Regions from separate parts of the Rhizobium sp. LjRoot30 genome, predicted to be linked through region 1. Evidence: predicted binding sites of a transcription regulator. Region 1 holds the regulator's gene; each other region holds the start of a gene.
The links. Region 1 encodes LexA, which represses DNA repair genes until DNA is damaged. Its sites were predicted from a motif close to TGTTCNNNNTGTGTTCNG; they were not measured.
Positions count from the first base shown of each region.

Region 2: the regulator LexA is predicted to act here: its motif matches at 2,898-2,915, upstream of ACSQ3I_RS00625 (2'-5' RNA ligase family protein).
Region 3: the regulator LexA is predicted to act here: its motif matches at 1,903-1,920, upstream of ACSQ3I_RS25715 (ribonuclease T2 family protein).

Region 1 is NZ_CAXUSG020000005.1:280,174-284,973, forward strand. Features, by position in the region: gene ACSQ3I_RS13200 (ComEC/Rec2 family competence protein) at 1-1,875, shown strand, start outside; gene lexA (transcriptional repressor LexA) at 1,869-2,597, opposite strand; gene ACSQ3I_RS13210 (DUF389 domain-containing protein) at 2,705-3,844, opposite strand; gene ACSQ3I_RS13215 (formylglycine-generating enzyme family protein) at 3,855-4,800, opposite strand, start outside.
Region 2 is NZ_CAXUSG020000001.1:124,588-129,387, reverse strand. Features, by position in the region: gene ACSQ3I_RS00645 (iron ABC transporter ATP-binding protein) at 1-113, opposite strand, end outside; gene ACSQ3I_RS00640 (iron chelate uptake ABC transporter family permease subunit) at 110-1,057, opposite strand; gene ACSQ3I_RS00635 (ABC transporter permease) at 1,071-2,033, opposite strand; gene ACSQ3I_RS00630 (DUF922 domain-containing Zn-dependent protease) at 2,213-2,767, opposite strand; gene ACSQ3I_RS00625 (2'-5' RNA ligase family protein) at 2,937-3,629, shown strand; gene ACSQ3I_RS00620 (aldo/keto reductase) at 3,702-4,652, opposite strand.
Region 3 is NZ_CAXUSG020000020.1:59,429-64,228, reverse strand. Features, by position in the region: gene ettA (energy-dependent translational throttle protein EttA) at 1-970, opposite strand, end outside; gene ACSQ3I_RS25715 (ribonuclease T2 family protein) at 1,085-1,834, opposite strand; gene ACSQ3I_RS25710 (alpha/beta fold hydrolase) at 2,054-3,007, shown strand; gene ACSQ3I_RS25705 (DMT family transporter) at 3,011-3,973, shown strand; gene ACSQ3I_RS25700 (CaiB/BaiF CoA transferase family protein) at 3,990-4,800, shown strand, end outside.

The DNA of each region.
Region 1 (4,800 bases):
CCGGATCGGGTGTCGCTGCTTGCCCGCAGCGGGCATGAGCCGATCGCAATCGGCGCCGGCATCCGCGGCCGGGCGCGCATCTCGCCGCCATCGGGACCGGCACTTCCCGGTCTCAACGATTTTGCCTTTGCCGCCTATTACGACGGCATCGGCGCCGTCGGCTATTTTTATGGCGCGCCTGAGGCCGAAGCGGTTGCCGAAGGCGGCAATGGCAGCGTCCTGCAACGCCTGGAACTGACGCTTTACGCTGCCAGAAGCGCAATCGGCGACCGGATCCGCAGCGTCGTTCCCGGAGACGCAGGCGCTTTCGCTGCCGCCATCGTCACCGACGAGCGACGGGCAATATCGAAGGAAACGACCGAGGCGCTGCGGCTGTCGGGTCTGGCGCATATCATTGCCATTTCGGGGCTGAACATGGCGCTTGCTGCCGGTATCTTTTTTGTCGGTGTTCGGGCCGGGCTCAGCGTTTTCACCGGGTTCGCCCAGGCGTATCCGGTGAAGAAGATTGCCGCATTCGGTGCGTTGGTAACGGCGTTCGCCTATTACCTCATTTCCGGTTTTGCCGTTTCGGCCGAGCGGGCCTTCCTGATGATGGCGATCATGCTGATTGCGGTGTTCTTCGATCGCCCTTCGATCAGCCTGCGCAATGTCGCGCTGTCGGCCATCGTCATTATCGCCATGTCGCCCTCGGAAGTGATGGGCGCAAGTTTCCAGATGTCTTTTGCAGCAACGCTGGCTCTGGTGGCGGGGTATGCTTTGTGGAAGGAGCGGCCGGCGACCGAACATGCCTCCGCAATCCCCGGCCTACGAGCGGCGGTATGGGTGTTTCGCTTTTTCGGCGGAGTTTTCTTTACCTCGCTGATCGGTGGCCTGGCGACGGCGATCTTTTCCATCGAGCATTTTCACAAGCTCGCAACCTATGGGCTGGTCGCCAATCTTGCGGCCATGCCGATCATTTCCTTCGTTGTCATGCCGGCCGGCCTGATCGGCATGTTGCTGATGCCCTTCGGCCTCGATGCCTTTCCCCTGCAGATCATGGGAGCAGGGCTGGAATTGGTGATCGCAATAGCCCGGATGGTTTCGGGCTGGGGTGGCGAAGTGGCGTTCGGCCGCCTGCATCCCGTATTCTTTCCCTTGTCGGTCGCCGGCTTTCTGGTCATGACGTTGCTGCAGACGCGGCTTCGCCATCTCGGCGGCCTCCTGATCCTGGCGGGCGCGCTTGCAGCTTTCATGGCCGATGGCCGCGGTACGGCCGATCTCATCGTCGCAGAGGATGGACGCCTTGCCTCCGCCCGTCTTGACGGGACGTGGAGCGTCAATCGCGATCGCCCACCCGATTTTATCTTTGCGCAATGGCAACGCGCTCTCGCGATCGGCGAGCCAAGGGATCCGCAGCAGCTCGAAAACACCGCAAAACCGATGGAGAAGGATGGAAAGAGAAAACGCCTGACAGCCGAGGAAGTGAAGCAGGCACGAACCGCCATGCACAAGGCGCTGGCGGAAAGCGAGGAGGGACGTTTTGCCTGTGCAGCAAAACTGTGGTGTGTCCTGCGTCTCGGCGAACGCAGGATTGCCCTGGTCGATGATCCTGCATATGCCGGCGCCGCATGTGATGCGGCAACGCTTGTCATCGTCTCGGCACGGCTCCGTTTCGAAGCCTGCCGCTCCGGGGCATTGCTGATCACGTCGACCACGTTGAGACGCACCGGCGCACTGGAAATCAGCCTGCCTGAGAACCCCGCCGAGCAACCCCGCCTGGCCCCGGCCTTTGAGAACGCCGAACGCCCCTGGATGCGTCACCGCAGTTACGATTGGCGCAGCGGTGAATTCAATGCGGCTTTGCCTGCCTCGATTGCCGCATTGATCGTTCAGTGATAGCGGCGGATGAGACCGACCAGCTTTCCCTGTACCTTGACGCGATCGGACGAGAAGATACGGGTTTCATAAGCCGGGTTGGCCGCTTCGAGCGCAATGGAGGCGCCCTTGCGGCGAAAACGCTTTAGCGTCGCCTCTTCGTCATCCACCAGGGCCACGACGATATCGCCGGGCGTCGCGCTGTTGACGTTGCGGATGATGACGGTGTCGCCGTCGAGAATGCCGGCCTCGATCATCGAGTCGCCCTTGACCTCAAGGGCATAATGCTGGCCGGAACTGATCATTTCCGCCGGAACGACGATTTCGTGCGTGTTGTTCTGGATCGCGGAAATCGGCACGCCGGCGGCGATGCGTCCCATCACCGGCACGGAAACGGAATGAGGATTGCTGTCTGCCGCCGATTTGACAGGCTTGGAGGGGACTGCGGCGACAGGCTGCGGCTTGCCGAGACTGCCTTCGATGACGCTTGGCGAAAAGCCGCGCCGCGGCTGCGGGGCAGGGGAATAGGCCTCCGGCAATTTGATGACCTCAAGCGCCCGCGCCCGGTTGGGCAGGCGGCGGATGAAGCCGCGCTCTTCCAGGGCGGTGATCAGGCGGTGGATGCCTGATTTCGATGCCAGTTCAAGGGCATCCTTCATCTCGTCGAAAGAGGGCGGCACACCCGATTCCTTCATGCGCTCATGGATGAAAAGCAGAAGTTCCTGTTGCTTGCGTGTCAGCATCGTTTCCATCCCCAGAATCGCGAAACAAATCCAGAACAGACACTATCTGTTCGGCATGTGTTCTGCAAGTCCCCAATTTTGATGGATAATAAGGGAGGCGGAGCCTGTCAGTCCCCCTCGGGCAGGGTAGATGGTGCCGGCTCGATCGTCTCGTTATCAAGGTTCACCAGCCACGCCAGACGTGTCTGGTAGCGGACGATCACCTTGTATTCGGGGCCGAGTACGTCGCGCGCGGCATCTCGAAACGGCACCTCTTTCAGCGCCGGCGGAAGCAGGTCCGAAATGGAGGCGACCTTGTATTGTGCGTCGGAAGGAAGATCGACCACGACCCAGACTTCCGCGACCTTTTTATGCGCGTCTATGTCGATGCGCAGAATTTCGATGGGGGTGGGTGTCGCCCACTCGACGATCCTGCGCGAAAGCTTCGCCTGGACGCCGGCTTCCATGAAGCGGAAATAGGTCGCAGTGAAGAGTTGCGAGAAGACGATGGCGAGGAAGGCTGCGATCGTGACAAAACCCAGCGTAAATTTGATGCGTCGCGTGCCTGCCCTGAACAGCAGATCACGCGGACCGAGGACCAGATAGACGATACAGGCGGACAGAATGATCGCACCGAAATTCGTGGCGAAAAGCAGCAGCGCCTCGTAGCAGCGCGAGAGCTGGCCGAAATAGAGCAATATGCCTGCCGCGGCCAAGGGCGGAACAAGCGAGACTCCGATAGCCGCACCCGGTATAAGGCTCGCCTCGGATTTGCGGATCTGGACGTAAGCGCCGGCGATACCCGCGGCAAGCGCGATGACGAGATCCTCGGCCCCGGGGTCTGTTCGGCTGATGACCTCGCTGGGAATTACTATTCCCCTCGGCACATCGGTCAGCCAGACGAGCAGCCAGGCAAGGAGCACGCTCAAGCCTGCTGCCAGCCAGACGGTCAAAAGCAGTTTGCTGGCGCGTCCGACCCATCCCATCACGATCGAGGATGCTATTCCGAGGATCGGGGTCATCAGCGGGGCCACCAGCATGGCTGCGATGATCACGGCGCCGGAATTGCGCAGGAGCCCCATCGTCGCGATGACGACCGCAAGTGTCAGGAGGATGGAGAAACGCCGCCAATAGGCAGGCGTGTCACTTCCCTCAAAGCGAAGGATATCTCTGACGCTTCCGTACATTTGGTTGGCCATGGCAGATCGTTCTCGGGATGGTTTGTAAGGGTCACAGACATTCGGTTTCGACAGGCTCGTATCGAGCAAACGGCCGTTTCTACATCCGCTTCACGCAACGGAAACCGACATGACTTGTCGATGTATCCTCCGTTTCAGCATGGCGTGCGGCCGGCCGGTAGCGCTGGCAATAGTTCGGGGCGCACAGATGTGATCCCCCCTTCAGTACGCGTTGCGGAATACGAATGGCCGGTTGCTGGGGATCGAAACTGGTTTCGACGCCTGCTCCCCGTGGATTGACCGGGACGCAACATGGAGACTTGGCCGGTTCGGGATGGCGGGCAGACCAATAGTCGGTCGTCCATTCCCAGACATTTCCGATCATATCATAGAGACCATAGGGGTTGGCCGGGAAGGACTTGACCGCCGATGTGCGTTCCGTGCCTTTCGGTTTGGTGCTGTGGGTCGGAAACATTCCTTGCCAGGTATTGGCCATGAGAACGCCACCCGGTATCAGCTCATCTCCCCAGGCGAATTCGGTATCGTCCGATCCGCCGCGCGCAGCCAGCTCGAACTCGGCTTCCGTGGGCAGATCATACCCTGCCCACCGCGCATAGGCCTGGGCGTCCGTATAAGCAACGTGAACGACAGGATGGTCGAGTTTGCCGCGGAGGTTGCTTTGGCCGCCGAGGGGGCGCCGCCAGTTCGCCCGGAAGGTGAAGCTCCACCATTGCCAGAAATCCCGACCTTTGATCGTTTTCGGCGGCGTGAAGACAAGTGAACCGGCTCGCAGCATTTCCGGCAAAGCTCCGGGGTAGTTCTTTGCGTCCGGAACTTTCTCGGCAACGGTGACGTGCCCCGTCGCTTCGACGAACGCCATGAATTGCCGGTTGGTGACCGGCGCCTCCATCATCCAGAAGCCATCGACCGTAACCGGGTGTGCGGGGGCTTCCTCCGGATAGTGGTGATCTGATCCCATGACAAAGGTCCGACCCGGTATCCAGATCAGTTCGCCGCTGCGGGTAATGTTTCCTGCCATCTCTGCT
Region 2 (4,800 bases), on a different contig from region 1:
GCGCCGTTCGGGCCGATGATCGAGGTGAGGCCGCCGGAAGCCAGTGTCAGGCTGACGCCGTCGACGACAAGCGTGTTGCCATAACGTTTCGAGACGTTGTCGATGCGGATCATCTGGCCGCTCCCCGGATCAGCAGAAGGATGAAGAACAGGCCGCCGACAAATTCGATGACGATGCCGAGTGCCGTGTCGAAGGCGAAGATGCGTTCGAGCACGATCTGGCCGCCGACCAGCGCGATCATGGCGAACAGCACGGCGGCCGGCAAAACATGGCGGTGCCGGCTGTCCGGCATCACCTCGTAGGCAAGGTTTGCGACCAGCAGGCCGAAGAAGGTGACCGGGCCGACCAGCGCCGTCGAGGCCGAAACGAGCACGGCGACGACGACGAGGATGATCGTCGTGACGCGGCGATGCGCGACGCCGAGCCCGATCGCCATCTCGCGGCCGAGCGACAGCACGTCGAACGTATGGGCGACGCGCCAGGCGACGAGCATGGCAACGGCGATCATCAGCGCGGCGATGCCGAGAAGGTCGCTTTCCACCGTGTTGAAGCTGGCGAACAGACGGTCCTGCAACACGATGAAATCATTGGGATCGATGATCCGCTGCATGAATTGCGACAGGCTGCGGAACAAGACGCCGAAGATGATGCCGACAAGCAGAAGCTGGTGCAGGCTGCGCCCGGCGCCGGAAAACAGCCAGCGATACAGCACGCAGGAAAACGCGATCATCGCGCCGCACTCCACCAGGAACATCAGCCGCGGATCGGCAGACGAGACCCGCGCTGCGCCGAACGCCAGGATGAACCCCGTCTGGATCAGCGCGTAAAGCGCGTCGAAACCCATGATCGACGGCGTCAGGATGCGGTTGTTGGTGATCGTCTGGAACAGCACGGTGGAAACGGCGATGGAAAAGGCGACGAGCAGCATGGCGGCAAGCTTCTTGCCGCGGAAAGGCAGGATGAAACTCCAGCTGCCCTTGGCGCCGAGCGTCATGAACAGGACGCAGGCCACCAGCGCGATGGCGCCGGCCACCAGCAGGATTCCAAGCGGCGGCATCTGCCGCTTCGTCTCAGGCGACACCGGCTTGCCTCCTCAAGACGAGATAAAGGAAGAAGGCGCTGCCGACGGCGCCAAGCACAGTGCCGACCGGGATTTCGAACGGTGCGATGACCACCCGGCCAACGATATCGCAGGCAAGCACCAGACCCGAGCCGCACAAGGCCACCCAGGGCAAGGATTTTCGCAGGCTGTCGCCGGTCACCATGCTGACGATGTTGGGTACGATCAGGCCGACGAAGGGCACCATGCCGACGGTGACGACGACGCAGGCGGTGACCACGGAAATGATGACGAGGCCGAACGCCGTCACGCGGCGGTAGTTGAGCCCGAGATTGGTGGCGAACTCCTCACCCATGCCGATGACGGTGAACCGGTCGGCGGCGACATAGGCAAGCAAGGTCAGGAACAACGAAACCCAGAGCAATTCGTAGCGGCCGCGCAGCACGGCGGAAAAGTCGCCGGTAGTCCAGCTGGCCAGCGATTGCAGCATGTCATAGCGATAGGCGAAGAAGGTGGTGCCGGCATCGACGACGCCGCCGAGCATGATGCCGATGAGCGGTACCATCAGCGGCGAGCGCAACGGGATTTTCCGGAGGACGAGCAGGAAGATGGCGGTGCCGGCCAGCGCAAAGCCGGTGGATACCAGCATGCGAACATAGACCGGCAGCCCGGGCGCCAGCAGGAGAATGAAGAGCATGCCGAGACTTGCCCATTCGACCGTGCCCGCCGTGGAGGGCTCGACGAACCGATTGCGCGCCAGCATCTGCATGATGGTACCGGACACAGCCATGCCGGCACCGGCGAAAATCAGCGCCAGAAGGCGCGGAATGCGGCTTTCGAACAGCACCAGCATCGCGGTTCTGTCGCCCGACCAGAGAGTGGCCAGAGACACGTCGCTGACGCCGACGAAAAGGCTCGTCACAGCCAGCACGACGAGAAACAGCAATGCGAGGAAGAACTTGAACGACAGCATCGTGACGGCGACATGTGTGGAACGGCAAACGGCCAGAATGGCCGTCCGGCCCCATCAGCCCTTGTTCAGCGCCGATGTCAATCGGTTCGCGGCATTCTGTCGGGGCGGCAAGGCGGCCGTGGAGCCCCGATGCCGGGATCGCGTGACCGGCCGCCGGCCATTCGCTTTGCTTGCACCGGTCAATCGTTGACGAGCTGCAGGATGAGGTTGTGGACGTTGCCGCCGGGACTGAGTTCGACGCGGTCGAAATCACGGCCTTCCTGGCGTTGCGCCTGGGACAGTCCGCCGAGCCGCGTGTTCATCTCATCCTTGATCTTGCGGCATTTGGGATCGTCGGGAACGGTCAGGCCGATGGTGGCGGCTTCGATCTTGTGCACCATCGCCTTGATGGTGTCTCCGTGGACGCGCTCATGGGCGGCGACACCGTCGATGAAAATCTCCCATCTCTGGCGCAGCCCCTCCGGCAAACGGCCGGCCACCTTCGGCAGTGTATAGGTGATGATCAGCTTCGGCCTCGCCGTGGCAAGCACGCAGGCATTATCGCGCGTTTCGTATTTCCGCGTCCATGTCAGCTTGAAGGTGGTGTGGGCGATGACACGCCCGCCGACGCCGACATTCGGGCCGCGCTCGCCGATCGACTGATACAGTGCTGCGCCGGTTTGCCCCGATATCGAATAGGTCTTCACCTGTTCCACCGCCTGCCATTCGGCCTGCGCAGCATTGGGCAACAGCATCAGAAAAGGCACAAGCAGACCATGCAGGCTTATTTTCACGTGAATCCTCGGGACATCATCAAGATTGCGGCAAACCTAAAGGGCGGGCGGCCCACTTTCAATCAAGGTGACGCGGTATTTCGTGAGAAAATGTTCACTTTTTGTTCTTTATGTCTATCCGGAAGCGGTTATGATCGGTTCTTTCTCAGGGAGGTCACGCGTCATGCCCAGGAAATCCAGCCCCCGATCCGCCGCAGGACAGCAGGAGATGTTTTTGCCAGGTGCCGGCAAGCGGAAGCCGCCGCCGCACCTGCCTGACAAGACCGGTCTGCAACGGATCTTCGTTGCCCTGATGCCGGGCATGCAGGCTGCCGCCAGGGCTTACGCCATCGCCGAAACGATGAGCCATCAACAACGCCTTGCGGCCAGTCTGCGGCCGCTGCACATTCTTCACAGTACTCTCTGCTTCATCGGTGATTATCCGAAGACACCGTATCCGGTACTCTTTGCCGCCAGCGAGGCCCTATCCAGACTTGATGCCCCGGATTTTGAGGTCAGGCTCGACCATACGGTCGATTTTCGTGTCAAGAATCGGCAGAGAGCATTGGTGCTGTGCAGCAACCACCCGAATGATGCCTTGTCGTTTTCGCAGCGACAGGTGGTGGAGGTGCTTTCGGAAGCCGGGGTGATCTCCTCGAAGCCGGGTGGCTTCACACCGCACATGACCTTATTTTATCACCAGCGGCAAACGCCGATCGAGACGCGGCGGCTGGACGAACCGATCGTCTGGAGAGCCGGTGGCTTTCGCCTGATCGAAAGCTTTTACGGCCAGACGCGGTATGTCAATCACGGTGACTGGCCGCTATCGCTGGACCATGACTGACACCGAGAGGCTGGCCAGATCGGCCGACGTGACGTTCGGCGGTCGTTTGGCCGCCGAACGTCGCTCCTCAATTTATGCGCCGGCCTTGTCGAGCAAGGCAATCGCGTCTGCCGGAAGCGTCAGGGTGGCCGCCTTTACCAGGCTTTCGAGCTGCGGCAGGCTGGTGGCGCTGGCGATCGGTGCTGTCACCGCCGGCTTGGCCATCAGCCAGGCAAGCGCGATTTCCGCATGTTTTGCGCCGGTTTCGGCGGCGATTTCATCGAGAGCCGCCAGGATACGCAGGCCCTTGTCGTCGAGGTATTTCTCGACGTCGCTGCCGCGTGCCTTGCCGGCCGTATCGTCCTTCGTCCGGTATTTGCCGCTGAGGAAACCGGAGGCCAGGCTGAAATAGGTGATGACGCCGATTTCTTCTGCCTGGCAGAGGTCGGCTAGCGCACCCTCGAAGCCGCCGCGGTCGTAGAGATTGTATTCCGGCTGCAGCACGTCGTAACGCCCCAGGCCGTTTTTCGCAGCCGCATCGAGTGACGCCTGCAATTGCCCGGCATCGAGGTTGGAGCCGCCGATGGCGCGGATCTTGCCCTGTTCCTTCAGCTTCGTATGGGCGGCCAGCGTTTCTTCGTAAGGCACCGAGGCATCCGGCCAGTGCGACAAATAGAGGTCGATGTAATCCGTCTGCAGGCGCTTCAGCGAATCCTCGACGGCCTGCACGATCCATTTCTGCGACAGGCCCTTGCGGCCTTCGCCGAGATCGGAACCAACCTTGGTGATAATGATCGCCTTGTCGCGCGAAACCGCGCCGCTCTTCAGCCACTTGCCGATGATGGTTTCCGATTCGCCGCCCTTGTTGCCCGGTGCCCAGGACGAGTAGACATCCGCCGTGTCGACCGTGTTGAGGCCGGCATCGAAGAAACCGGAAAGCAGGTCGAAAGACGTCTTTTCGTCGGCCGTCCAGCCGAAAACATTGCCGCCGAACACCAGCGGGGCGATCTTGAGGCCGGTTCGCCCAAGGGGACGCAAATTCATGATGAAAACTCCAGGATGAGAACGGACTGAAAGACCCGGCAACACCGGGCAGCGCAGACTAGCGGCGCTTTTTGCCAAATGCCATTCTCATTCCCGTGAAAGCATTTGGCCTGTGAAAGCATTTGGCCCGAAAGCATTTGGCCCGCGA
Region 3 (4,800 bases), on a different contig from region 1:
TGAGGTTTTCCGCCTCGATGACCACTTGGCCGAGACGCTCGCCGACCGGAATGACGATCTGCGCGTCGCCGGGACGGCGATCGGCAGCCGACTGCACCAGTTCGTCATAGGCACGGATACGCGCCTTGGATTTTGCCTGGCGGGCCTTCGGGCTGGAGGCGATCCATTCCTGTTCGCGAGAAATCGCCTTCTGGCGGGTGGCTTCTTCACGGCCTTCCTGTGCCATGCGCTTGGCCTTGGCCTGCAGGTAGGCGGAATAGTTGCCTTCGTACGGAATGCCGCGGCCGCGGTCGAGCTCGAGGATCCAGCCGGTGACGTTGTCGAGGAAGTAGCGGTCGTGGGTGATCATCATCACGGCGCCGGGATATTCGCGCAGGTGCTTTTCCAGCCAGGCGATGGTTTCGGCGTCGAGGTGGTTAGTCGGTTCGTCGAGCAGCAGCAGGTCCGGCTGCGACAGCAAGAGCTTGCACAGCGCCACGCGACGCTTTTCACCACCGGAGAGATTGTCGACGGCCGCGTCGCCCGGCGGGCAGCGCAGCGCATCCATGGCCATTTCCACCTGGCTTTCCAGATCCCAAAGATTCTGGCTGTCGATGACGTCCTGCAGCTTGGCGCCTTCTTCTGCCGTCTCGTCAGAATAATTCATCATCAACTCGTTGTAACGGTCGAGGATCGCCTTCTTCGGCGCAACGCCTTCCATGACGTTTTCCAGCACCGTCTTGGAGGCATCGAGCTGCGGCTCCTGCGCCAAGTAACCGAGGGTGGCACCTTCGGCCAGCCACGCTTCACCGGTAAATTCCTTGTCGAGACCGGCCATGATGCGCAGCACCGTCGATTTACCGGCGCCGTTCGGGCCGAGAATACCGATCTTCGCATCCGGATAGAAGGACAGGTGGATGTTTTCGAGAATCTTCTTCGGACCGTAGGACTTATTGAGCCCTGACATATGATAAATAAACTGACGTGCCATTGGGATGATCGCTCCGCGCGGAAAAACTGGGATTGTGCCGCTATGTAGGCGAAATGCTCCGCGCGGGCAATGACGAAACCCAGCTTTCCGCCACGATCTGCCGAACCGCAGCGTTCACTGGAAGCCGGCGGCGTCGACGATACCTTCCGGGCAATCGAATTTTGTCGTTCCGGCACCGGCGATCATCGCCGCAAGCGACGCGTTCTCCGTCGAAACCGTGCCATTCAGGCCGATCGTCAACTCGGTGATGATCCGCCGGTCGCCGTCCTTGTTGCAGCGCATCTTGACGCGATCGCCTGCCCCTTCGCCAAAACTGTCTTCAAAGGCCTTCTTGATCTGAACCTCCGTCAGCGGCTTGCCGATATTGTCGCCAAACAGCTTGCCAACCGCCGAAGTGTTCAACTGCTCCAGCAGCAGCAGCGACGTCCTGAAATAGGTTTCGGCATCGACCCCGGAACAGCTGCCATGCTTGACCCATTCGTGGCGGTCCAGACCTGACTGCACGCCCGGCATCTTCTGGGACAAGGAGGCGGCAGTATCCGGGGACAGGGTCACCGCCGGCAGGTCTTTCCAGTCGCGCTTCTTGTCGGCGGCCTGCAACTCGGCGCTGACATCGCAATAGGATTTCCGGATCTTCCAGAGACCGTGCAACGAGAAGCGGCTGGCATCGAAACGATCCGCGGTCTGGCTGGCGCATTCCGGCTTCTTGCGCCGCCGCTCGCAGAAACCCGGCTGCCAGCTCGCCGCAAGGATGAGTTGCGTCCGCCCCTTGCGGCCGGTCGTCGCCTGCTCCTGCGTTTTTGCCGCCGCGGCCTCCGAATCATCCTGCGCCATAGCGGCGGTGGGGGAAAACAGCCCGAGCATGATCAAAAGCCATGCCATAACCAGTGACCGGAAAGTAATCCCGCTCATATGCCACCTCACCGCCAATGAAGAACAAAACAGGATCAAATAAGCATCCCCACGCGACAAATGCAACCCTGAATCGATATGCACGCGCAATTTTCGCACGTCGCCGAAGAGCCTCTTGCTTCTGCCGCACAAATCCCCTTTGTTCGGGCATGGCTTGGGGAGGCAAGGCGGATGTTTGACGAAACGCGGCGGTTGCAGAGCCCCGGCGGAGCCGATCTGGCCTGGCACCACCAGGAGGCGACCGGAGATGCCCGCGGCATCCTGCTGATCAGCCACGGGCTTGCCGAACACTCCCGACGCTACCGGCCGTTTGCCGAATACATGGCGGCCGAAGGTTATCACGTCTATGCCCATGACCATCGCGGCCACGGCGAGACCATCGCTGCGGATGCGCCCCTCGGCCGGTTTGCGCAAAGCGACGGCGCCCAGCGGGTGCTGGAGGACGTCTTCGCCATCCGCAACATGGCTGCAGAGCGTCATCCGGCCCTGCCGGTCATCCTCTTCGGCCACTCCATGGGCGGTCTGATCGCGCTGAATGCCGCCTTCGAGGATATCGGCCGCTTCGACGCGCTTGCCGTCTGGAATTCCAATTTTCACCCAGGCCCTGCGGGCCGGGCAGCGCAGGCGATCCTTTTCATGGAACGCTGGCTCAAGGGTTCCGACGTGCCCAGCCAGATTCTGCCGCGCCTGACATTCGAGGCCTGGGGCCGGTCGATCGCCGGCGCCAGGACACCCTTCGACTGGCTCTCCCATGACGAGGTGAAAGTCGCGCGTTACATCGACGATCCGCTGTGTGGCTTTGCCTGCAGCGTGTCGCTGTGGATCGACGTTTTTGCGCTGACGTTTTCCGGGCCAAAACGAGCCCTTTCGGTGACAGGCGGCCGCGATCTGCCGGTCCATCTTGCCGGCGGCGGCCAGGATCCGGCGACCTTCGGGGGACGCTCTGTTTTCGACCTCGCAAATCATTTGAAAAAGGCGGGATTCTCCAATATCAGCACGCGCATATATGAGGAGATGCGCCACGAAACGCTGAACGAAATCGACCGCAACACCGCAATGGTGGAGTTTGCCGCGTGGTGCGGGTCGGTTTCCGGTCGTTTTGCCGCAAAAACGGGACGATTGTGATCGATGGCGAGCAGTTCCTCCCCGCAGGGGGCCGCAATTCACGGCAGCGAGGTCATGGGCGGGATCATGCTGATGTTCCTTGCCGTGTTGATCGCGCCGCTGATCGACATCTTTTCAAAGCTGGCAGCCTCGACGATCGCCTCGACGGAGGTCGCCCTCTTCCGTTTCCTGCTGCAATCGCTGTTCATGCTGCCCTTCGTGCTCTGGCGCGGCGCGCTGGCGCAGATTTCCTGGCGGCAGACACGTTTCCACATCATCCGCGGCGGCATCATCGCGCTGTCGATGATCTGTTTCGTCACCACGCTGCGCGTGATGGAAGTCGCCGATGCCATCGCCATCTTTTTCGTCGAACCGATGATCCTGACGATCCTCAGCAGCATTTTCCTGAAGGAGACCATCGGCTGGCGGCGTTACACCGCCTGCGGCGTCGGCTTCCTCGGCGCGCTGCTGATCATCCAGCCGAGTTTCAACGAGGTGGGCTTCGTTGCCCTCCTCCCGGTCGTCACCGCCTTCTGCATCGCCATCTTCGCGCTGATGACACGCGTGCTGGCCCACCGGGAAGACCCCTGGGCCATGCAGTTCCAGACGGGAATCTGGGGCGGCCTGATCTGCGCCGTCATCCTGTTTTTCGGCGAAGGCAGCGGATCGCCGCTCTTCGATCCTTCGATCCCGGATTTCACGGCTGCCGGCCACCTGCTGGGCGTCGGCATCGCGGCGGCCATATCCGGCATCCTGTCGGTCTATGCCTACCGCGCCGCGCCGGCCTCGACGCTGGCGCCGCTGCAATATTTCGAGATCGTGTCGGCCACCCTGTTCGCCTGGCTGGTCTTCGGCGATTTCCCGGATGCGATCAAATGGCTGGGCATATCGATCATCATGGGCTCCGGCCTCTACATCATCTGGCGTGAACGCCGTTTCGTCTCCCGGCCGGTGTCCGATACATCAGAATCCACTCTTTCGCCCTGAACTTCAAGGAAATTCCATGACAGCAGACAGATCCAAGCAACCGCCGCTCGCCGGTTTTCGGGTGATCGAACTCGCCCGGGTTCTCGCCGGCCCCTGGGCTGGGCAGATGCTGGCGGATATGGGCGCCGATGTCATCAAGGTGGAAAACCCCGAAGGTGGCGACGATACCCGCGCGTGGGGCCCGCCCTTCGTCGAGGGCGCTGACGGTGAAAACCTCTCGGCCGCCTATTACCACTCGACCAACCGTGGCAAACGCTCGATCGCCGTCGATTTCAGCAAGCCTGAGGGCCAGGAGATCGTCCGCCGGCTGGTGAAAAGCGCCGATGTCGTCATCGAGAATTTTAAGGTCGGCGGACTGCAGAAGTACGGCCTCGACTATGAAAGCCTGAAGGTCCTCAATCCCAAGCTCGTCTATTGCTCGATCACCGGTTTCGGGCAGACCGGCCCCTATGCCACCTTTGCCGGTTACGATTACATCGTCCAGGGCATGTCCGGTTTCATGTCCATCACCGGTGAGGCCGACGGCCAGCCGATGAAGGCGGGCGTGGCCATCGCCGACATCTTCACCGGCATCTATGCGGTTGCCGCCATCGAGGCCGCCCTCATCCATGCCCTGAAATTCGGCAAGGGCCAGCACGTCGACATGGCGCTGCTCGACGTCCAGGCCGGCGTTTTGGCCAACCAGAACATGAACTACCTGATCTCCGGCAAGGCACCGAACCGGATGGGCAACGCCCACCCGAATATCGCGCCCTACGAGGTGGTGCCGGCGGCCGACGGCCATCTCATTTTGGCGGTTGGCAATGACGGCCAGTTCCGCCGGCTCT